DNA from 2 places in the Streptomyces sp. NPDC107517 genome. Region 2 is predicted to be linked to the other one. Evidence: riboswitches for the same ligand, from Rfam matches in the RefSeq annotation. Region 2 holds a riboswitch; the other holds the start of a gene.
What was found. Region 2 has a riboswitch for ZMP and ZTP ahead of ACZ67T_RS23900 (glycine hydroxymethyltransferase). Riboswitches for the same ligand answer to the same signal wherever they lie in the genome.
Positions count from the first base shown of each region.

Region 1: linked by a shared signal. The riboswitch ahead of ACZ67T_RS17545 (bifunctional 5,10-methylenetetrahydrofolate dehydrogenase/5,10-methenyltetrahydrofolate cyclohydrolase) and the one ahead of ACZ67T_RS23900 (glycine hydroxymethyltransferase) in region 2 are both predicted to bind ZMP and ZTP.

Region 1 is NZ_JBVJPM010000006.1:344,480-355,358, reverse strand. It holds gene ACZ67T_RS17565 (immunity 49 family protein) at 1-1,372, opposite strand, end outside; gene yczE (membrane protein YczE) at 1,383-2,174, opposite strand; gene yczR (MocR-like transcription factor YczR) at 2,295-3,782, shown strand; gene ACZ67T_RS17550 (hypothetical protein) at 3,810-4,373, shown strand; gene ACZ67T_RS17545 (bifunctional 5,10-methylenetetrahydrofolate dehydrogenase/5,10-methenyltetrahydrofolate cyclohydrolase) at 4,321-5,199, opposite strand; ZMP/ZTP riboswitch at 5,222-5,312, opposite strand; gene ACZ67T_RS17540 (DUF1731 domain-containing protein) at 5,555-6,532, shown strand; gene ACZ67T_RS17535 (SDR family oxidoreductase) at 6,575-7,282, opposite strand; gene ACZ67T_RS17530 (cytochrome P450 family protein) at 7,963-9,186, shown strand; gene ACZ67T_RS17525 (2Fe-2S iron-sulfur cluster-binding protein) at 9,183-9,542, shown strand; gene ACZ67T_RS17520 (winged helix-turn-helix domain-containing protein) at 9,904-10,467, shown strand; gene ACZ67T_RS17515 (oxidoreductase) at 10,598-10,879, shown strand, end outside.
Region 2 is NZ_JBVJPM010000010.1:228,020-238,898, forward strand. It holds gene pdxR (MocR-like pyridoxine biosynthesis transcription factor PdxR) at 1-212, shown strand, start outside; gene ACZ67T_RS23890 (DMT family protein) at 513-1,388, opposite strand; gene rocD (ornithine--oxo-acid transaminase) at 1,518-2,783, opposite strand; ZMP/ZTP riboswitch at 2,862-2,948, shown strand; gene ACZ67T_RS23900 (glycine hydroxymethyltransferase) at 3,010-4,458, shown strand; gene ACZ67T_RS23905 (hypothetical protein) at 4,563-5,318, opposite strand; gene ACZ67T_RS23910 (hypothetical protein) at 5,455-6,318, opposite strand; gene ACZ67T_RS23915 (RNA polymerase sigma factor) at 6,311-6,958, opposite strand; gene trpS (tryptophan--tRNA ligase) at 7,154-8,167, shown strand; gene ACZ67T_RS23925 (2'-5' RNA ligase family protein) at 8,222-8,803, shown strand; gene ACZ67T_RS23930 (decaprenylphospho-beta-D-erythro-pentofuranosid-2-ulose 2-reductase) at 8,840-9,595, opposite strand; gene ACZ67T_RS23935 (FAD-binding protein) at 9,796-10,879, opposite strand, start outside.

The DNA of each region.
Region 1 (10,879 bases), on a different contig from region 2:
ACGTCTGGAGCGTGTCGATCCAGTGGAAGACGTACTCGTCCATGGGGGCGGCCCGGCGCAGGTCGTCCAGCGGAACGTGGCACAACTGGGTCATGCGGTCCCGCTCGCGGCAGACGACGGCGAGGTAAAAGGCGTTGAGCCAGGCGCGGCCGTCCGCGTACGGGGCGGGGCCGGTGACCGGAAGCGTCACGACCTCGTCCCCGATGCGGCAGTTGACGCTGCTCTCCCGCGAAGTCGTGGTGGCGAACAGCGCCGAGCCGACCTGCATGGCGCCGACCCATGCCTCCCATGTCTCCAGGGCGCTCCCGTCGGGGTCGGAGGCGCAGCGCGCGTGGCTCAGAGCGAGGGAGGCCGCGAACGCGTCGCCGAAGGCCCCGGGGGACTGAGGCAGCCGGGACGTCAACTCGGCTACCACCAGGGAGAGTTGGTCGTCCGTCCGCGCGTCGGATCCCGGTTCCGGCGTGGCGTCGGCGGAGCCCTGGCCACGCAGGGACCTCATGAGGTCCATCAACGCCTGCGGCGGCACCACGGAGAACGACCGTGCCTCGTGGTCGAAGACCGTGAGCGACACCAGCCGCCCCTGGTGCCACCAGTACAGCCGCGGTGAGAGCGCGCCCGGCCCGTCCTCGTAGGCGCCGATGGCGTACGCGCCCAGGTCGTTGACGGCGTCCACCACGCTGCCGTCCACGATGGGGTGGAACGCCAGCAGATGCCTGGTCGGCATCACGACGAGCGCCCCGGCTTCCGACAGCTCCCGACCGGTCAACTCCCGTACCAGCTCCGGAAGTACGAGCGCCTTGCTGGAGACGAAGAACGAGTCTCCGTGAACGGAGTGCATCAACGCGCCCTGCGAGCCCCGGAATTCGTCGTGCTCGACCGGCTCACGGATCAGGTTCGCCCGGCCCGCGGCCCACAGCTGTTCAGCACCGGCGCGCGCCACATCCTGGTCGCCGAGCATCCGTACGGAGGTGGGTGCGTCCAGGGCGAGGGCCGCGAGCAGCCCCTCGGCGACCGGCCGCGCATAGCGGAAGCCGTCGGCCGTCTCGCCCGCGAACGCGTCGTCGGGAAGGAGCCGCCAGCACGTCCGCTCCAGGAGCTCCGTGGCGCTCTCGCCTCCCTGGGAGGAGTTCTCCAGGCCGGCGAAGTGCTGCTCCACCACCCGCGGCCAGTCCTCCTCGGCGGACTGACGGCACCGCTGCGCGAGGTTCGACAGCGGGCTGATCCTGCCCTCCAGGCGCACCGCGTCCCCCGTCACGGTCATGTGCGTGCCGTGACGGGCGAGGAAGTAGGCGGCCGTCAGGCTCCGCAGGCGCTCTGCCTGAGGGACGTTCAGCATCGGCAGGTGTGGATCGGGTGCATGGTGAAGGTTCACCGCACAGACCCTACGAAGAGGTGCGGGAACCGGTGACGGGCGGGCCCGTGCGTGCGGTCCTGGTCGGGCTCGTGTAGGCGAACCGGGGCAGGAAGAACTGCGTGACGGGGCCGACGGTCAGGGCGTACAGTACGGTGCCGAGCCCCACGCCGCCGCCGAGCAGCCACCCCGCGGCGAGCACGGCGATCTCGATGCACGTGCGGACGGCGCGGATGGAACGCCCGGTCAGGGCGGCCGCTCCGGTCATGAGCCCGTCCCGGGGCCCCGGACCGAACCGTGCGCCCACGTAGACGGCGACGGACAGGGCGTTGGCGAAAATCCCCGCGAGGAGAAGCCCGACGCGCTCGGGGAGTGCCAGGCCCGCGGGGACGAGCGCGAGCCCGAGGTCGGACGAGAAGGCGATGACGACGATGTTGGCGGCGGTCCCGAACGTCGGCCGCTGCCGCAGGGGGATCCACAGCAGCAGGACGGACACGCCCACGACGGCGGTGAGTGTGCCGAAGCTCAGCGAAGTGTGCTTCTTCAGCCCTTCGTTGAGGACGCTCCAAGGGCTCAGCCCCAGCGCGGAGCGCACCATGACGGCCATGCTGAATCCGTACAGGGCGAGGCCGACGAACAACTGCGGCAGGCGGCGGAGCGGGCGTTCGCCGAAGCGTACGTAGGTGAGTGGGGGAGTGGTGCGGGCGGCGCCACCGGTGGTGAGGGGCGGGGGCGTCGTCGGGTTCCCGCCGGGCCCGGGAGGCGGGGTGGTCGCGTCGGTGTCGTTGCTCCGGGGTGCCGCCTTCTCGGGGTGGTCCGTCATACCCGTTTCGTGCCGCATGTGTGCCTGTCTCCGCCCTGCGTGTCGTATGCCTTCAAGGCCATTGCGGCAACTCTGTAGAGTTATTGGCCCACATGACATGGCCAATCTCGGGAGAATGGTTTGACTGACGCGAGCGCCTTCCTGCCCGTGGACAGGGTGGGGCGCGCGGACCGGACCCTGGGCAGCCGTCAGCTCGCCGCGATGCTTCCTGACGCCTCGGGCACGAGACCCGCCTACCGCCACCTCGCGCAGGCGATCAGCACGCTCATCCTCGACGGACGCATCGCGCTGCACGTCAGACTCCCCGCCGAGCGCGAACTGGCCGCAGCCCTCGCCACCAGCAGGACCACGGTCACCGCCGTGTACGACCTGTTGCGCGAGGGCGGCTACGCGCACAGCCGTCAGGGATCGGGCACGTGGACCGCCCTGCCCGAAGGCCGCACCCCCAGTGGCATCACGCGCCTCCTCGGCCCTCCGGACACGGCTATCGACCTGGCCAGAGCCTCGCCCGGGCTGCCCCGCCAGGCGCTCGTCGATGCCCTCGCGCACATCACCCCGCAACTGGCCGAGCAGGCGCACACCCCCGGCTACCACCCCTACGGCCTGCCCGACCTGCGCGACGCCATCGCCGAGCGCTACACCCGACGCGGTCTCGCCACCCTGCCCGAGCAGATCCTTGTGACGTCCGGCGCGCAGCACGCGCTGACACTTGTCCTGGGACTCCTGAGCAGCCCCGGCGATCGGGTCATGGTCGAGAACCCGTCCTACCCCAACGCCCTCGACGCCCTGCGCCGGGCCCGGCTGCGCACCGTGTCCGTCCCCGTGACCGACACCGGCTGGGACATCGAGATCGCCGAATCGACCCTTCGTCAGGTCGTGCCCCAACTGGCCTACCTGATCCCCGACTTCCACAATCCGACCGGATGCCTCATGCCCGAGCACGAGCGGGCGCGTGTCCTGCGCGCGGCGGAGCGCTCCGGTACATGGCTGGTCATCGACGAGACGCTGGCCGACCTCGCGCTCGACGTTCCCGCCCCGTCTCCCTTCGCCTCCCACGCCGCGAAGGGAGGTACCGGCCAGGTCATCACCATCGGCTCGATGAGCAAGACCCATTGGGGCGGCCTGCGCATCGGCTGGCTGCGCGCGCCCGCACGGCTCGTCACCGAACTCGCGGGCCAGCGCGTGGCCACCGACATGGGCGGATCGGTCGTCGACCAACTCCTGGCCCTCGCCCTCCTGGACCGGTCGGACGAGCTTGTGCCACCTCGTCTTGAGCAACTTCGGCTGCAGCGCGCGGCGTTGGCCGCCGCACTGGACGAGCACCTGCCGCACTGGACCTGGCAACTGCCGCCCGGTGGGCTGTCGTTCTGGGTCGACCTGGGCGAACCGGTCGCCTCCGCGTTGTCCGAGCGGGCGCTCGACAACGGCGTTCGGATCGAGAGCGGCGCTCACTTCGCCACCGACCCAGGCATCTTCGAGCAGCGGATGCGCATCCCGTACACGACCTCTGCGGACACCTTGCGCGAGGCCGTCCAGCGCATGGCGACCGCGCTCGCCGCGGGCCTCCCCTCGGCATCAGCCGCGCGCCGACCGCACTGGGTGGTCTGAGTGCCCGTGCCCGAAAGAGATCACTCGATGCCCGTGGATGGTCCCCGTCCCGGAACCGGTCCCCTCTTCCGCCTCGCATGGCGAGGGCCCCGCTGTCCGGGCCGGCCCGTCGAGGAGCTGTGGATCGGCCTCGACGCAGATGCGGACGGTGGCTGGTGGTTGGAGGCGTCCTGCCTCGGGCGCGTGCCAATGGGTGACGGCGCGGCGCGGGCCGCCGAGTTCGCTCAGTGGCTTCTGGCCGACCCGCCGACAGGCCCGTACGAGGGGGAGTTCACACTGATCGCCGGTGAACCGCAGGCCGGATCGCCGCGGATCGCCGCCGGAACGCTGCTGACCGTCGAATTCCTCCTGGGCCGCGAGGAAACCGGCGGGTCCGAGTATCTCCAGATGCTGCCTTCCGGTGAGACGGCGGTACGGCACATCGGCTTCGAGGTGTGCGCACCGCTGGAGTGCGAGCCGCTGCCGCGCGCCGCACTCGCGGTGGCGGCCGCCGGACTCCTCGGCGTCGCCACCGCACAGGGCGCGGACCTCCGTCCCCTCAGGCGAGCGCGCGGCCAAGGTCCGCGCCGAGCTGGTGGTATGCGGCGGTGACCGTCTGCGCCAGGAGGACGGCGATGGTCATGGGGCCCACCCCGCCGGGAACGGGAGTGATCAGGCGGGCCCGCTCGGCCGCGGTGTCGAAGTCCACGTCGCCGACGTTGCCCGCGTTGTAGCCGGCGTCGATGACGACCGCGCCGGGCTTGATGTCCTCGCCGCGGATGAGCCGGGGCCGGCCCACCGCCGCCACCACGATGTCCGCCTCCCGCACGAACGCGCTCAGGTCGGCAGTCCGCGAGTGGCAGTACGTCACCGTGGCGTCCCGGGCGAGCAGCAGCATCCCGGCCGGCTTGCCGAGGATCGCGCTCCGGCCCACGACGACTGCATGCCGGCCCGCGAGTTCGACGTCGTACTCGTCGAGGAGCCGCATGATTCCGCCGGGTGTGCAGGAGACGAACCCGGGCAGCCCGAAGGCCATCGCGCCGAACGAGCTCATGGTGACGCCGTCGACGTCCTTCTCCGGAGCGATGGCCTCGAAGGCGGAGCGTTCGTCGATGTGCGGGCCCACGGGGTGCTGGAGCAGGATTCCGTGCACCGACGCGTCCTGTGACAGCTCGCGCAGGGCGGCGACCAGTTCCGCGGTCGTCGTGGTGGCCGGGAGCTGGACGCGCCGCGACTCGATACCGGCCTTGGCGCAGCGCGCCTGCTTCATGCGGACGTACGTGACGGAGGCGGGGTCCTCGCCCACCAGTACGGTCGCGAGGCAGGGCGCCGAGCCCGTACGCCTCACCAGCTCCGCCGCCTTGACCGCGGACTCCTCGACGAGGCGCCGGGCCGTACCGGTGCCGTCCATGAGGTGGGCTGTCTGTGTCGGGGACATGGTCGCCTCCCAGGCGTCATTGACCATTCGCCCAGGCGCACGGCATACATCGACCCTTTGGTCAGGCCGCTCCCCGGTGGTTCTCCACCCCAGCGCCAGTCACGGCCCGTGCGCCACTGTAACGGCTTCGGTCGGCCGCGCGAGAGCCGAGGCCTCCTCGCGGCCGTCCTCGGCACTGAACGCATGCACGACCAGGCCCGTCTCGCCGGGAGCTGCCCGACGTCCGCTTCGTCGCAGCGCGGGCGGAGTACGTGCGACGACTCGACAACTCGTCAAGGCCACGCCGGCCCCACCGCCTATTTGAACGTGTTCAAATTTCTGCGCTAAAGTGGTGCCGACACGATGAGGGGGCTCCATGAAGATCGTGATACCCGGCGGCACCGGGCAGGTAGGGACGATCCTTAAGCGTGAACTGGCCGAAGCGGGACACGAAGTCGTCGTCCTCACGCGGCGGCCCGTGCGCGAGGGCGAAGTCCGCTGGGACGGTGAGACCCTGGGCCCGTGGGCCGAGGTCGTCGACGGCAGTGACGTGGTGATCAACCTCGCCGGACGCAGCGTGAACTGCCGCTACACACAGGCCAACCTCCGGGCCATGATGGATTCGCGCGTGCGGTCCGCCGAGGTCGTCGGCGAGGCGATCTCCGCCGCCGCGCGGCCTCCGAGGGCGTGGCTGCAGATGAGTACGGCCACCATCTACGCCCACAGCTTCGCCGCACCGAACGACGAGACGACCGGCGTACTCGGCGGCGACGAGGCCGGCGTCCCGGGCTACTGGGGTTACAGCGTCGAGATCGCCGAGGCGTGGGAGCGGGCGCAGGAGCGGGCCGACACCCCGCGCACCCGCAAGGTCGCCCTGCGCGCCGCGATGGTCATGAGCCCCGATCGCGGCGGCGTCGTCGACGTCCTCCTGCGCCTGGCCAGGCTCGGCCTCGGCGGTCCGGTCGCGGGCGGTGGCCAGTACGTGTCCTGGATCTACGACCGTGACTTCGCCCGGGCGGTCCAGTTCCTGATCGAACGCGACGATCTGGACGGGCCCGTGAACCTCGCCGCCCCCGAGCCGCTGCCGCAGCGTGACTTCATGCGTGCGCTACGCGCGGCATGGGGTGTTCCGGTGGGCCTTCCCGCAACGAAGCGGATGGCCGAACTCGGCGCGTTCGCGCTCCGCTCGGACACCGAACTCCTTCTGAAGAGCCGCCGTGTGGTCCCGGGCCGGCTGCTCGACGCGGGCTTCTCCTTCGGCCACGCCGGGTGGCCCGATGCCGCCGCCAACCTCGCGCGACGTGTACGTGGTGGGCGTGACGTCACGCGGGCCATGGCGGACGGGACGGTGTGAGGCGGTGAGCCGTGGGCCGTCTCCTTCGCGCGGCCCGCGTCGTCACCAAGGGAGCGGGCCCTCGACGTCGACGTATGTGCCGGTAGGGCCGTCGGGGCCCAGCTGGGCCATGCGCACGATGATCTCGGCGCCTTCCTCGACGGTCTGGATGCCCGTGTGCCCGTTCAGGTCCGTCGCGGTGTAGCCGGGCTCCACCGCGTTGATCCGCATGCCGGGGAACGCCTTCGCGTACTGCACGGTGATCATGTTGACCGCGGTCTTCGATGCCGGGTAGGCGACTCCGGGATACGCGTGAGTCGGCGTACCCGCGTCGGAGACCCGGGCCAGCGAGGCCAGGCCGCTGCTCAGGTTGACCACGACCGGCGCGTCGGACTTCTGCAGCAGGGGCAGGAACGCGTGGGTCACGCGCACGACGCCGAAGACGTTCGTCTCGAAGGTCGACCGCATCTCGTCGGCGGTCACGTCCGCGGCGCCGATCACGCCTCCGTCCGGGGTCCGGCCCTCGATGCCGGCGTTGTTGATGAGCACGTCCAGGCCGCCGTCGGCCTCGATCGTCTTCGCGGCGGCGTTGACGGACGCGTCGTCCGTGACGTCGAGCTGGACCCAGCGTGCGCCGAGCTGCTCGGCGGCTCGACGCCCGCGCTCGGCGTCGCGGCTGCCCACGTAGACGGTGTGGCCTGCGGCGACGAGTCGACGGGCGGTTTCAAAGCCGAGACCCTTGTTCGCTCCGGTGATGAGTGTTTTCGTCATGCCACCAGCGTGCGGCCCCACCCTGCGATCAGCCAGGAGTCCCGTCTTCCTGGGACTGGCGGTACCAGGCGGGTCCCGGGTCCCGGGTGGCTCCCGGGCGGGGCCCTGTCGTCCCACGCGCCGTCCCAGGCCTGGTCTCATCGAGTGGTGCCTCGACCTCAGCTTTAGGGTGAGGGTTCAGTGATCCTGGGGGTGCGCATCGTGCCGGGTGCGGCCCGTGTCACCGGCCGCCGAACGGCCTCCGGCGGTAGGCCCGTCGCGGGCGAAGTGGTCGCCGGAGTGTGGCGGAGGTCCCCGTGCCCCTCCGTGCCGCGATCCGCTCGACGGTGTCGTCGCTCGGCCCCAGCAGCTCCTGCGCCTCCCGCACGCGCCCGCGGGCAGGTGTCTCCGGTCCGCCCACCGCGCCAACTCGGCCGTGCCTATACGGTTGTTGACCGTCCGTCGAGCCGTTGACTTTCGGCCAAGACGTGACCCGTTGAGGACCGGTTCACTCAGGGGTGCCGCGCGCGCCCGCCCGGCCGGAACCGCTGTCGAGCGACCGGCGACCGCGGCCCGGCCGCATCGAACCGGCCATCCCTGCCCGACAGTCGAAATGATCTTGGATAGGTTCCTCAGGGCTCTCGCGCCGCGGGGCGCGGCATCCTCCGACCCCGAGATCCCGACCAGGCAGGAGCCACTTCATGGGACCGCAACCCGTCGCCATCGACCCGGCCGGCACCGACGTCCATGCCGAGGCCGCGCGGCTGCGCGCCTCGGGCCCGGCGACGCTCGTCCAGCTCCCCGACGGCCCCGAGGCATGGGCCATCACCAGCCACAGCCTGCTCAAGGACCTGCTGACCGACCCACGCGTGTCCAAGGACCCCAACCTGCACTGGCCCGCGTGGCAGCGCGGCGAGTACCACGAGTCCTGGCTGGCCACGTGGGTCGGCGTGAACAACATGTTCACTGCCTACGGGAGCGACCACCGACGGCTGCGCAAGCTCATCGCACCGGCGTTCACGGCCCGCCGCACCGACGCCATGCTGCCCTCGGTCGAGCGCATCACCGCCGCCCTCCTGGACGAACTCGCCACGGCGCCCCGGGGATCCGTGGTCGACCTCCGCGAGAGCTTCACGCACCGGCTGCCGATGCAGGTCATCTGCGAGCTCTTCGGTATCCCCGAGGGCGACACCCGCGCCGAACTGGCCCGGCTTTCCGAGATCATCATGACCTCCGTCGACCCTCAGGAGGCGGGCGCCGCGTTCGTCGAGATCCAGGCGCTGCTGAAGGGGCTGGCCGCGCTGAAGCGCGAGGAACCCGCGTCGGACCTGACCAGTGTGCTGGTCGCCGCCCGGGACGAGGAAGGCCAACGGATGACCGAGCAGGAGCTCATAGACACCCTCCTGCTCGTCCTCGTCGCCGGCCACGAGACCACGGTCAACCTCATAGGCAACGCCGTTCACGCCCTGCTCACGCACCCGGAGCAGCTCGAACTGGTCCGTGCGGGCAAGCTCTCCTGGAACGACGTGATCGAGGAGACCCTCCGCTGGGCCCCCAGCGTCGTCAACCTTCCGCTCCGGTTCGCCGTCGAGGACATCGAGATCCCCGACGGCCCCACCATCCGCAAGGGCGAGCCGATTCTGGCGTCGTTCGCGGCCACCGGGCGCGATCCGCGGCAGCATGGGGACACCGCCGACCAGTACGACGCACGCCGCCCGAGCGCAGAACACCTCAGCTTCGGCCACGGAGTCCACCGCTGCCTGGGCGCACCCCTGGCCCGTATGGAAGCCGCGATCGCCCTGCCGGCCCTCTTCGAGCGCTTCCCCGACCTGGAACTCGCTGTGCCCGCCGAGGCGTTGGAACCGGCGGGCGGCTTCATCGTGGGAGGCCTGAAGGCGATTCCCATGAGGCTGGCGAAGGACTGACCCGGGGCCGCGGATGCGCGCGGCGGCCGGAGCTCCGCAGGCTCAGCCGGCCACCGCGCGCATCCGAGGCCGAGGCAGGTGACGGCCGCCTCGGCACGGTCGCTCCGGACGAGTCCATCCGCGACGCCCTCGACCGCGTCGGCGTACGCACCCTGAGCAGCTGCCGCCAGGGGACCTGCGGCACCTGTGAAATGCCTGTCCTGGCCGGTACGCCCGAACACCACGACGACCTGCTCACCGAACAGGAACGCGCCGAGAGCCGGGCGATGCTGCGGTGCGTGCCGCGGAGCGCCGGGCGGAGGCTCGCGCTCGACGGGTCGCGGAGCGCCGGACCGACGGTCAGGCGCGACAGGTGACGGAGCGACGGCGCGACGATCCGTTGCCGCTCGGATGTGTGTCCTGGGAAAGATCCTTCGCCAATGGCGTGGCCAGGAGAGGGCGCGGTCGTTGGTCAGCGCATGAACGACCCGCGCAAAAGCGTTCCTGCGCCCCGACCGCGTCACGCTGCCCCGCTGGGCACGGGCGGGGCCGCCTCGCCGACGCCCATTTACGACGCGCTCGTGCATCAATGGCGCGCCCTGCACCGGGAGGTACCGCGCCCGCCCACCACACGGCAGGGCTGGGTGCGCGTAGATCCGCAGGACCTGTTCCACCGTGGCTGAGACAGTCCCACAAGAACCATTGCACAAGAGCTCTTGTGTAAGTAGTGTCGCCCGTATGGCCCCTCCGATCACCGATTCCCGGGTACTGGCGGCGATGGCCCACCCGGTCCGTCGCCGTCTGCTCGACCTGCTCAAGCTCGACGGCCCTTCCACCGCCAGCGCACTGTCGCAGTCGACGGGCGAAGCCGTCGGCAATGTCAGTCACCACCTGAAGGCGCTGGCCGCCGCGGGGCTGATCGAGGAGGCCCCCGAACTCGCCCGCGACCGCCGGGAACGGTGGTGGCGACGCACCACGCCGAAGCTCCTGTGGTCTTCCGTCGACTTCGCCGACGACGCGGCGGGGGAGGCCGTCGCGCAGGCCGCCGAGTCCCTCAACCTCGAGCGGCAGGTCAACCAGGTGCGCCGCTGGGCCGATCAGCCCCAGTCCGAGCAGCAGCGCTGGCCGCTCGGCCCCTTTGTCGCCGAGGTGTGGCTGCGGATGACCGATGCCGAACTCGCCCAGTTCAAGGACGAGATCGTGGAAGTCATGGACAGGTGGGCCGACCGGGAACTCCCCGACGACGGCCAGGAACGGGAAACGGTCTTCACCTTCGCCCGTGCCGTACCGGGTCGCCCGTGAACCGCATCCGCATGTCGCATCCGTAAGCGGCATTCGCAAGCCGCATCCACGTACAGCGCGGACGGCACCCGCGACCCGGGTCATCCCTATGGCACACACGCAGTCAGTCACGCTCACGAAAGCAGGAGACATGTCTGTTTGGTTCATCACCGGCGCCTCGCGCGGCCTGGGAGCGGAGATCGCGCGGGAGGCGCTGGCGCGAGGGCATGAGGTCGTCGCCACCGCGCGCGACGCCGAGGCTGTGCGCCGTGCCTTCCCGGACGCGTCCGACGCCCTGCTCGCCGTCGACCTGGACGTCACCGAGGAGGCGACGATACGCACCGCGGTCGATGCCGCGCTCGCGCGCTTCGGCCGCATCGACGTCCTGGTCAACAACGCGGGGCGCGGCCTCCTCGGGGCGGTGGAAGAGGTC
Region 2 (10,879 bases):
TGCACGCGGTCCTCCAACTCCCGCCCGGCACCGAACAGTCCGTGGTCCGCGCGGCCGCCTGGCAGCGCCTCGGAGTGGCCGGCCTCTCCAGCTTCCGCCACGAAGCGGCCCCCGCCGAACCACCCCTGGACGCCCTGGTGGTCGGCTACGGAACCCCACCGGACCACGCCTGGACCAGCGCGCTCGAGGCGTTGTGCCGGGTGCTGCCTTAGGGGCGACATCGGGCGGTGGGCTTCCCGGGGCGCGCGGCCCGGGTTCGGGTCGGGTGGCCTGGGTTCGGGGCGGGCGGCCTTGGGGGGGCAGGGCGGTGTCAGCGCAGGTCGGTTCGGGTCGGGTGGCCTGGTGGGTGGGGCTGGGGCGGCTCGGGATCGGGTCGGGTGGCCTCGGGGGTGGGGCTGGGTCGGCTCGGGTTCGGGTCGGGTGGTCTGGGGGGCGGGGCGAGGGCGGTTCGGGATCGGTTCGGGTCGGGGCAGAACGAACCGGTTCGCGTCGGGCGGCCAGGGGGGGCGGGGTCAGCGCAGGTCGGGTCGGGTGGGGTTCAGGTCAGACCGGGCCGGTGCGGACGCGTCCGCCACCGGCGCCTCCCCGAAGCGCGCCAGCGCCAAAGCCCCGGTCACGGCCACCACGAACCCGAGAGCCGCCAGCCAGGCCAGCCCCTCGCGCGTGCGATCCCCGAGCCAGATCACCCCGACGAGCGCCGGCCCCACCGTCTCGCCCACGACCATCCCCGCAGTGGCCGTGGTCACCGACCCTTTCTGCAACGCCGAGGTCAGCAACAGAAACGCCGCACCACCACCGAGCAGCAGCGCATACGTCGCCGGATTGCTCAGCAACGCGCCGGGCGACACGTCGTCGATGAGCCGCACCGACACCTCCACCACCCCGAACCCGAAGCCCGAACCGAGCCCCAGTGCGAGCGCCCGCCCTCTCCCCGGAAGCCGCCCCGCCACCGCCCCGATCAACAACACGCCCAGCGCTGTCCCCAGCATCGCGTACCGCAACGCGTCCGAACCGGCCTTGTCGCCCTCCGTCCCCGACGCCAGCCCCAACATGGCAAGCCCCGCCACCACGACTCCGACGGCGCCCCACTCGACACCACTCAACCGCACATCCAGCAGCCGAGAGGCAACCACTGCCGTCACCGCCAGACTCGCGGCGAGCGCCGCGCCGACGGCATAGATCGGAATGGACCGCAGCGCCACGACCTGCAACACGAACCCGAGAAGGTCGAGTCCCAACCCGGCGACATAACGCCACTGCCGCAGCGCCCGCAGCAACAATGCGGCGTCGACGCCTGACCCCGATCCCGGCTCCGCGGCCCGCGCGGCCATCGCCTGGAACACGGAAGCCGTACCGAAACAGACTGCAGCCCCGAGCGCGCAAACCATTCCAAGAAGCACAAAGCGACTGTAGAGGGTGCCCTACGCCAGTCGGCCCGCGGGCGGCCCACCCTCCCGGGGCGCCGCCGTGAACGGCCGGACCGAGAGCCGGCAGCCCTTGCCGGAGGCGCGCCACCGTCAGACCGCCAGGACCGCCCGAAGCTGGTCGAGCCCCCAGTCCAGGTCCTCCTTGCTGATCACCAGAGGGGGAGCGATCCGGATCGTGCTCCCATGGGTGTCCTTGACCAGGACGCCCTTGTCCATCAACTTCTCCGAGATCTCCCTCCCCGTCCCGTACGACGGATCGATGTCGACTCCCGCCCACAGCCCGCGTCCCCGCACCTGCGTCGCCTTGCCCGTGCCCACCAGCAGCCCGAGCTCCGCGTGCAGATGGCCGCCCAGCTCCGCCGCCCGCTGCTGCAACTCCCCGGTGCGCAACATCGCGATGACCTCGAGCGCCACCGCACAGGCCAGCGGATTCCCGCCGAACGTCGACCCGTGCTCACCCGGCTTGAACACCCCCAGCACCTCGCTGCTGGACACCACCGCCGACACCGGCACGACCCCACCGCCGAGCGCCTTGCCCAGTACGTACATGTCGGGCACTACGCCTTCGTGCTCACAGGCGAACGTCCGCCCGGTCCGCCCGAGCCCCGACTGGATCTCGTCGGCGATGAACAGCACGTTCCGCTCGCGGGTCAACTCCCTTACCGCAGGGAGGTATCCGGCCGGCGGTACGAGGACGCCGGCCTCGCCCTGGATCGGTTCGAGCAGCACCGCGACGGTGTTCTCGGTGACAGCGCCGCGCAGTGCCGTCAGATCGCCGTACGGCACGATCTCGAAGCCCGGCGTATAGGGACCGAAGTCCGCGCGCGCCTCCTGGTCCGTGGAGAAGCTGACGATGGTCGTGGTGCGCCCGTGGAAGTTGTTGCCCGCCACGACGATCTTCGCTCTGCCGTCGAGCACCCCCTTGACCTGGTACCCCCACTTTCTCGCCGTCTTCACGGCGGTCTCTACTGCCTCCGCCCCTGTGTTCATCGGCAGCACCATGTCCATGCCGCACAGCTCCGCGAGCCGCGTGCAGAACTCGGCGAACCGGTCGTGGTGGAAGGCGCGGGACGTCAGCGTCACCCGCTCCATCTGCGCCTTGGCGGCCTCGATGAGCCGCCGGTTCCCATGACCGAAGTTGAGAGCCGAGTAGCCGGCGAGCATGTCGAGGTACCGGCGCCCCTCGACATCCGTCATCCACGCCCCCTCCGCCGTGGCGACCACCACGGGCAGCGGATGGTAGTTGTGCGCACTGTGCGCTTCGGACGCGGTGATGAAGGTTTCCGTTACGGCATTCGGAGGAGTCACAGCAGTCACGGGATCTCCGTTCTTACGGCTCTTATGACGCGAAGACATGGGCTTGTGGCCCCTTCCTATCGTCGCTCGCACCGTGGACCGGGAAGCCTCGCCTCCCAGCGCGCCCGGTAGGGTGGCCCGCAGGGCCGTGACTGGCGCGCTGGGATGGGACCGACCATCGGGGAGCGGCCTGTGAACTGTGTGCCGTGCGCCTGGGCCGACCCGTGAACCTTCCGCTCTCGACTTCGCTCGGGCAGTGGGGGTCCCATCCGTCCGGAGGTCCGTCATGTCAGAGCCCACCCTCTCCACCGAATCCGTAGCGTTCCGCAGCGCCCTCGACGTGATCCGCGCGGTCGAGCCCCGCGTGGCCGACGCCATCGGCCAGGAAATCGCCGACCAGCGCGAGATGCTCAAGCTGATCGCCAGCGAGAACTACGCCTCCCCGGCCACGCTCCTCGCGATGGGCAACTGGTTCAGCGACAAGTACGCCGAGGGCACTGTCGGCCGCCGCTTCTACGCCGGCTGCCGCAACGTCGACACCGTCGAGGCCCTCGCCGCCGAACACGCCCGCGAGCTCTTCGGCGCCCGCCATGCCTATGTCCAGCCGCACTCCGGTATCGACGCCAACCTCGTCGCCTTCTGGGCCGTCCTCGCCCAGCGCGTCGAGGCCCCCGCCCTGGAGCTGGCCGGCGTCCGCAACGTGAACGACCTCTCCGACGCCGACTGGGCCGAGCTCCGTCAGGCCTTCGGCAACCAGCGCATGCTCGGCATGTCCCTGGACGCCGGCGGTCACCTCACCCACGGCTTCCGCCCCAACATCTCCGGCAAGATGTTCGACCAGCGCAGCTATGGCACCGATCCCCGGACCGGCCTCGTCGACTACGAAGCCCTGCGTGCCACCGCCCGCGACTTCAAGCCGCTGATCATCGTCGCCGGCTACTCCGCGTACCCCCGCCTCGTGAACTTCCGCATCATGCGCGAGATCGCCGACGAGGTCGGGGCGACCCTCATGGTCGACATGGCGCACTTCGCGGGCCTCGTCGCCGGCAAGGTCCTGACCGGCGACTTCGATCCGGTGCCGCACGCCCAGATCGTCACCACCACGACGCACAAGTCGCTGCGCGGCCCGCGCGGCGGCATGGTGCTCTGTGACGACTCGCTCACCGACCAGGTCGACCGAGGCTGCCCGATGGTCCTCGGAGGTCCGCTGCCGCACGTCATGGCCGCCAAGGCCGTGGCCCTGGCCGAGGCCCGCCGCCCCGAGTTCCGCGACTACGCCCAGTCTGTCGTCGACAATGCCCGCGCCCTCGCAGAGGGACTGACCCGCCGCGGTGCCACCCTCGTCACGGGCGGCACGGACAACCACCTCAACCTGATCGATGTCGCCACCTCCTACGGGGTCACCGGCCGCCAGGCCGAGAACGCACTCCTCGACTCCGGCATCGTCACCAACCGCAACTCCATCCCCTCTGACCCCAACGGGGCCTGGTACACGTCCGGCATCCGCATCGGCACCCCCGCTCTGACCACCCGGGGCCTGGGCACCGCGGAGATGGACGAGGTCGCCGGCCTCATCGACCGCGTGCTCACCGCCGCCGAGCCGGGTACCACCAGCAAGGGCGCGCCTTCCAAGGCCCAGCACATCCTGGACGAGAAGGTCTCCGACGAGGTCTCCACGCGAGCGTCCGACCTGCTCAGCGGCTTCCCGCTCTACCCGGAAGTCGACCTCACCTGATCGCTTGACCCCCTGGCTCTGTGATCCACTGACCGGCCCGTCACCAGACGCACCGACGGGCCGGTCAGTGCGTACTCGAAGCCATGAGAGCTGAGGGGCGGCTCTCAGGAGTCGATCAGCTGCTGCCGTGGTCCGGTGTCCTGTGGGGGCTCGCCCGTCTTGCGACGACGCGGCAGCCTGCCGGCCAGCGGCCGCAGCACCAGAGCCAGCGCGGCACCCGCCGCCAGCCCCGGTATCGCCCACCACCAGTCCGGCCCCTCGCCCGCCCGGGCCGCTGAGGCCCGCGCCCCTGCGGACTGCCCGGCATCGCGACTGTCGGCTGCCGGAGCCGGAGCTCCACCGAGTGCTTCCTTGGACCGGTCGGGCGACTGCCAGGGTGCCGGGAAGATCGGACTCCCGCCCTTTCGGGACCGCTCGCCCATGACTCCGAGGTCCTTCAGCAGCGCGCGCAGCTGTGCAGGCTTCTGCGCCTTGTGCCAGTACCCGTTGTAGGAGTCCGGCACGTGCGTCGCTGTGTGTATCCAGACGTCCTTCGTGCCCGGCGAGTCCGGATAGACCCGGTCGACCCGCCACGGCAGCACGTCGTGCACCAGCCAGGTGACATTGAGCTGACGTCCCGCGCCTATGCCCAAGCCGGGCGGCTCCTCCCGTCGGCCCTGGTCCGGCTCGCCCAGGAGGCTTTCCAACGGCCCGTACTTCTTGTCACTGAAGTAGAGCGACGCGCTCTGGCCGCTCTCGGGCGACACCACCAGAACGCTTGTCGGTCCGCCGGCCGATGCTCCTGACGCGCTCAGCAGCATCGCGGCGAGTGCCGCCGTCAGTGCCACCGCCAGCGCGGCCGGCCTTCGTACTGTTCGCATCCGTTCCCCCCAGCTGGTCCCGGCACGGCCCGCCCGTGCCGATTCACTTCTGGTACACCGCCCGACCCGACCGGGTTCCCAACTTCGGCGCGTGAGTTCTCGGGTGTGCGGGAGCCGCCGGCTCCGCCCGCGGACATCAGCGGACGGCGTCCGGCTTCCGTACCGACCGTGCGATCTCCATCGCCCGCTGCTGGGAGTCGATCCCCTCCAGGCGGAGTGTCACCTGCTGCCGACGGGTCCACAGGAGCGTCGGACCCGCGGTGCGTTCCGAGCGGGTCCACCGGTCGCCGTTGCCGTCGAGCATCCAGAAACTGAGCAGATGGGGCTGGGCGAACCACAGCCCCGTATCCGGGCCGAGGTCGACCCAGCGCGGCTGCATACGCACCGATTTCGTATACCCGATGTCGAGCTGGGCCGGGTACTCGTCGAGTCGGATCGTGCGCCCGTCCTCGCGCCAGCACAGCGTGATCAAGAAACGCGATTTCGGTTCACGCGTCACCGCGACGGCGTCCGGCATCCCCAGCTCGTCCGGCACCAGGGGGTCGAATCCGGCTTCTCGTCGGGCCTCACCCAGCGAGAGCGACGTACCGCACCCCGGGACATGGGCACCGGACGATGGCAGGGCAGAGGGGTCGTACCGGACCTCCACCCCGCCGAAGCCGAACCAGTCGGCGACCGTGGCCCGCACGGGAGGCGTGAGCACGAGCACGGTCAGCACTCCGCACATCCCCGCTGTGAGCATCCGCCACCGCTTCCGTATCCAGCGGCGCGCCAGTCGCACCCGGGCAGGGGCCGCCCCCGGCTCGGCCACCGGCGCCGGAACCGACTCGGCGAGTATCTGCGCCAGCACCCGCTCTGCCATCGACTCGCCGCCGGGGCCCAGACCGTCCAGGGACCTGCCCAGCGCCCGCAACTCCTCCGGCAGCCCACGACCCGCGCGGGGCCCGTGCTCCTTGCCGGGGCCGTGGCTCCCGTCGTCCTCGTGGCGCGGCTCACTCATGCTTGTCACCTCCCTCCCGCGGGTCCAGCTCGGCCGGAAGAATCCTCTTCAGCTTCCGTAGCGCGCGATTGAGCCTCGACTTCACGGTGCCGCGCGGCCAGCCGAGCGCCTCGGCCGTCTCCGCCTCGTCCATCTCCAGCAGATACCGATATGTGACGACCAGCCGATGCTCCTCGCTCAGCTCCTCGAGCGCGGCGAGCAATGCCGTCCGCCGCTCGTCGTGGACGGCCGCGACCGCCGGATCCGTGGTCTCGGGTATCAGCGGCTCGGCCTCTGTCAACGTCGCTTCCCGCCCCACGACCGAACGCTGTCGCACCGCCGAGCGCACTGTGTTCCTCGTCTCATTGGCGACGATCGCGAGCAGCCACGGCTTGAACGACGAGTCGTCCCGAAACTGCCCCAGGGCGCAGTAGGCCTTGAAAAAGGCCTGCTGCACCACATCCTCCGCGTCCGCGCCAGCCCCGAGGGCTCGGGCCGCCCGCAGCGCCAACCCGGTGAAGGCGCGCACCAACACCGCGTACGCCTCCACATCTCCTGCGCGCACGCGAGCGATCACCGCACGCTCGTCGTCGACGACGCGGCCCCCCTCCAGGACCTCCCCCTGTGTCCTCACATCGTTGATACACCGCACCCCGCGCATCGGTTCCCACCCGCCGTACAGGTTTTTTTCCGAACTCGCTCCGCGGGCAGATCCGAAGGGAGATCTCGGAGCCGGATCCCGGCGACACGCCGGGCGGGGTGGGCGACAGCTCTCTGTACACGGGTTCGGCGCTTGTCGTGTACCCGTCGCCCACCTGTTTCCGACCAATGAGAGACACCTGAGACAATGAGGAGCATGGCCTCTGATCGTCCCCGCGTGCTCTCCGGAATCCAGCCCACTGCAGGCTCGTTCCACCTCGGCAACTACCTCGGCGCGGTCCGCCAGTGGGTGGCGCTGCAGGAGTCTCACGACGCGTTCTACATGGTTGTGGACCTGCACGCGATCACCGTTCCGCAGGACCCGAAGGAGCTCCGGGCCAACACCCGGCTCGCCGCGGCACAGCTCCTCGCCGCCGGCCTGGACCCGGACCGCTGCACGCTGTTCGTGCAGAGCCACGTCCCCGAGCACGCGCAGCTCGGCTGGGTCATGAACTGTCTGACGGGCTTCGGCGAGGCCTCCCGCATGACGCAGTTCAAGGACAAGTCCGCCAAGCAGGGCGCCGACCGCGCGACCGTCGGCCTCTTCACGTACCCGATCCTCCAGGTCGCGGACATCCTGCTCTACCAGGCCGACCAGGTGCCGGTGGGCGAGGACCAGCGTCAGCACATCGAGCTGACGCGCGACCTCGCCGAGCGCTTCAACGGCCGCTTCGGCGAGACCTTCACGGTCCCGGCGCCGTACATCCTCAAGGAGACGGCGAAGATCTACGACCTTCAGGATCCGTCGATCAAGATGAGCAAGTCGGCGTCGACGCCCAAGGGCCTCGTCAACCTTCTCGACGAGCCGAAGATCACCGCCAAGAAGGTCAAGAGCGCGGTCACCGACACCGACACCGTGATCCGGTTCGACCCGGAGAACAAGCCGGGCGTCAGCAACCTCCTCGCCATCTACTCCACCCTCACCGGCACAGGTATCCCGGAACTGGAGCAGAACTACGAGGGCAAGATGTACGGTGCGCTCAAGACGGACCTGGCAGAGGTCATGGTGGACTTCGTGACACCGTTCCGGACCCGTACCCAGGAGTACCTGGACGACCCGGAGACGCTCGACTCGATCCTGGCCAAGGGCTCGGAGAAGGCGCGTGCTGTCGCCGCCGAAACCCTCGCCCAGGCATACGACAAGGTCGGACTGCTGCCTGCGAAGCACTGAGCCCCAGCCCGGCCTTACCGCCACCCGCCCACCGCACGACGACAGGAGTACGACGTGGGGACCGTAACGATCGGCGTTTCGATCGCGGTCCCGGAGCCACACGGCAGCCAGCTCCAGGAGCGGCGCGCGGGCTTCGGTGACCCCGCTGCGCACGGCATCCCCACGCACGTCACTCTGCTCCCGCCGACCGAGGTGGAGGACGGGTCGCTGCCTTCGATCGAGGACCATCTCGAGGCGGTCGCCGCCGCGGGGCGGAACTTCGCGATGCGGCTCGCGGGGACGGGAACCTTCCGTCCGCTGTCTCCCGTTGTGTTCGTACAGGTCGCGGAGGGCGCCGAGGCCTGCACATGGCTGCAGAAGCAGGTACGTGACGCATCGGGTCCGGTCGCGCGCGAGCTGCAGTTTCCGTATCACCCGCACGTCACGGTGGCGCACGGCATCGCGGAGGAAGCGATGGACCGGGCGTACGAGGACCTCGCCGGATATGAGGCGGCCTGGCAGTGCACCGGATTCGCGCTGTACGAGCAGGGCGCCGACGGTATCTGGCGCAAGCTGCGCGAGTTCCCGTTCGGCGGCCCGGCCGTGCCCGCGCAGGGTCCCGACCGTTCGAAGCGGGGCCGACAGCCGGCTCGCTGACGCGAAGCGAGTCGGCCGGCCGCTGTGCGACGCGGCTTACATCGGCAGGCGCCGGAACACCGGACGCGGGACATGCCGCAGCGCCGACATCACCATGCGCAGCGCCCCCGGCACCCACACGGTCTCCGACCGGCGCCTGAGCCCCGTCTCGATCGCCTGCGCCACAGCTTCCGGGGTGGTGGCCATCGGTGCTTCCGCCATGCCCGCCGTCATCTTCGACCGTACGAAGCCGGGGCGCACGACCATCACATGCACGCCGGTGCCGTGGAGCGCGTCGCCGAGGCCCTGCGCGAAGGCGTCCAGACCGGCCTTGCTCGACCCGTAGATGAAGTTGGACCGGCGCGCCCGCTCGCCCGCGACCGACGAGAGCACCACCAGTGAGCCGTGGCCCTGGGACTGCAGAGCGCGCGCGCAGATGAGGCCTGCCGATACCGCACCGGTGTAGTTGGTCTGCGCGACGCGCACCGCGGACAGCGGCTCGTCCTCGTCGCGGGCCTGGTCGCCGAGGATCCCGAACGCGAGCAGCACCATGTCGATGTCGCCCTCGGCGAAAACCTTGCCCAGCGTCACCTCGTGGGCCTCGGAGTCGAGCGCGTCGAAGGCGACGGTACGGGCGTCGGCGCCCATGTCGCGGAGTTCGGCGGCCGCACGGTCGAGGGCGGGGGACGGGCGGCCGGCCAGCCACACCGTTCGGGTCCGCCGCGCCACGAGGCGTCGGGCTGTGGCGAGGGCGATCTCGGAGGTGCCGCCGAGGACGAGCAGGGACTGGGGGGTGCCGAAGGCGTCCTTCATGAGAACCAAACTCCAGAGTGGCGGGACCGAAATCGGTGGGGCGGAGTGGGAACCCGGACGGCCTGAGCGGTGTACCAGAAGTGAATCGGTGCGGAGGGTCCGTGCCGGGCGAGGGGGGGTACGACGTGCGTGCGATGTGGGGAGAGCGGGATGGGCGGGATGTGCGAGGTCCCAGGTCAAGGCACTTGTTCCCGTTCCCGTCAGAGTCCGAGGCGCCGGGAGAGATCCGAGCGGAACACGCCTCGGGGGTCCAACCGGTCTCGCAGGGCGCGGAATTCGTCGAGGCGGGGATACATCGTCGAGAGCAGTTCGGGCCTTAGGCGCGCGTCCTTGGCGAGGTAGACGCGTCCGTCCGCCGCGGCCACTTCCTCGTCGAGTTCGTCGAGGAACGTGCCGAGTCCCGGCAGGTTCGCGGGAATGTCGAGGGCCAGGGTCCAGCCGGGCATGGGAAAGGAAAGCCAGCCGGGGTCCCCGGCGCCGAAGCGTTTGAGGACTGCCAGGAAGGAGGGGCACCGGCGCTCGGAGATGCGCTGCACGATGCGGCGAAGCGCTTCCTCCTGGCCGTATCCGACGACGAATTGGTACTGGACGAATCCACTGCGCCCGTAGATGCGATTCCAGTGCGGTACGCCGTCGAGAGGGTGGAAGAACGAGGAGAGCTTCTGGATCTGGCCGACGCGTGACGCAGGGGCCTTGCGGTACCAGAGCTCGTTGAAGAGGCCGACGGTCTTCCGGCCCAGAAGCCCCTCGGGCACGAATCCGGGCGGTGCTGGGAGCTGTCCGGGGCGGAACACCAGTGGCGCCCTGCGGGCCCGTGCGGGAACGGCGTCCAGCGGGGCGTGATCACCGCGTGTGAGTACCGAGCGGCCCATCGAGGCGCCGCGGGCCAGGAGGTCGATCCAGGCGACTGAGTAGCGGTAGAGGTGATCGGTCTCGGTGAGGCGGGCCATCAAGTTGTCGAGGTCAACGACTCGTTCGGTGTCGACCGACATGAACGAGGTTTCGACAGAGAGGAGTTGGAGGGTGACGGTGAGGATGATCCCGGTGAGTCCCATGCCGCCGGCCGTGGCGTCGAAGAGTTCGCTGCCGCGCTCGACGATCCGCACCTCACCGTCGGCCGTGAGCAGTTCCAGGGCGAGGACGTGGCGGGAGAACGAGCCCGAGACGTGGTGGTTCTTCCCATGGATATCGGCGCCGATCGCGCCGCCGACCGTGACGTAGCGGGTTCCGGGGGTCACGGGGATGAACCAGCCGAGAGGGAGGAGGACTTCCATCAGGCGGTGC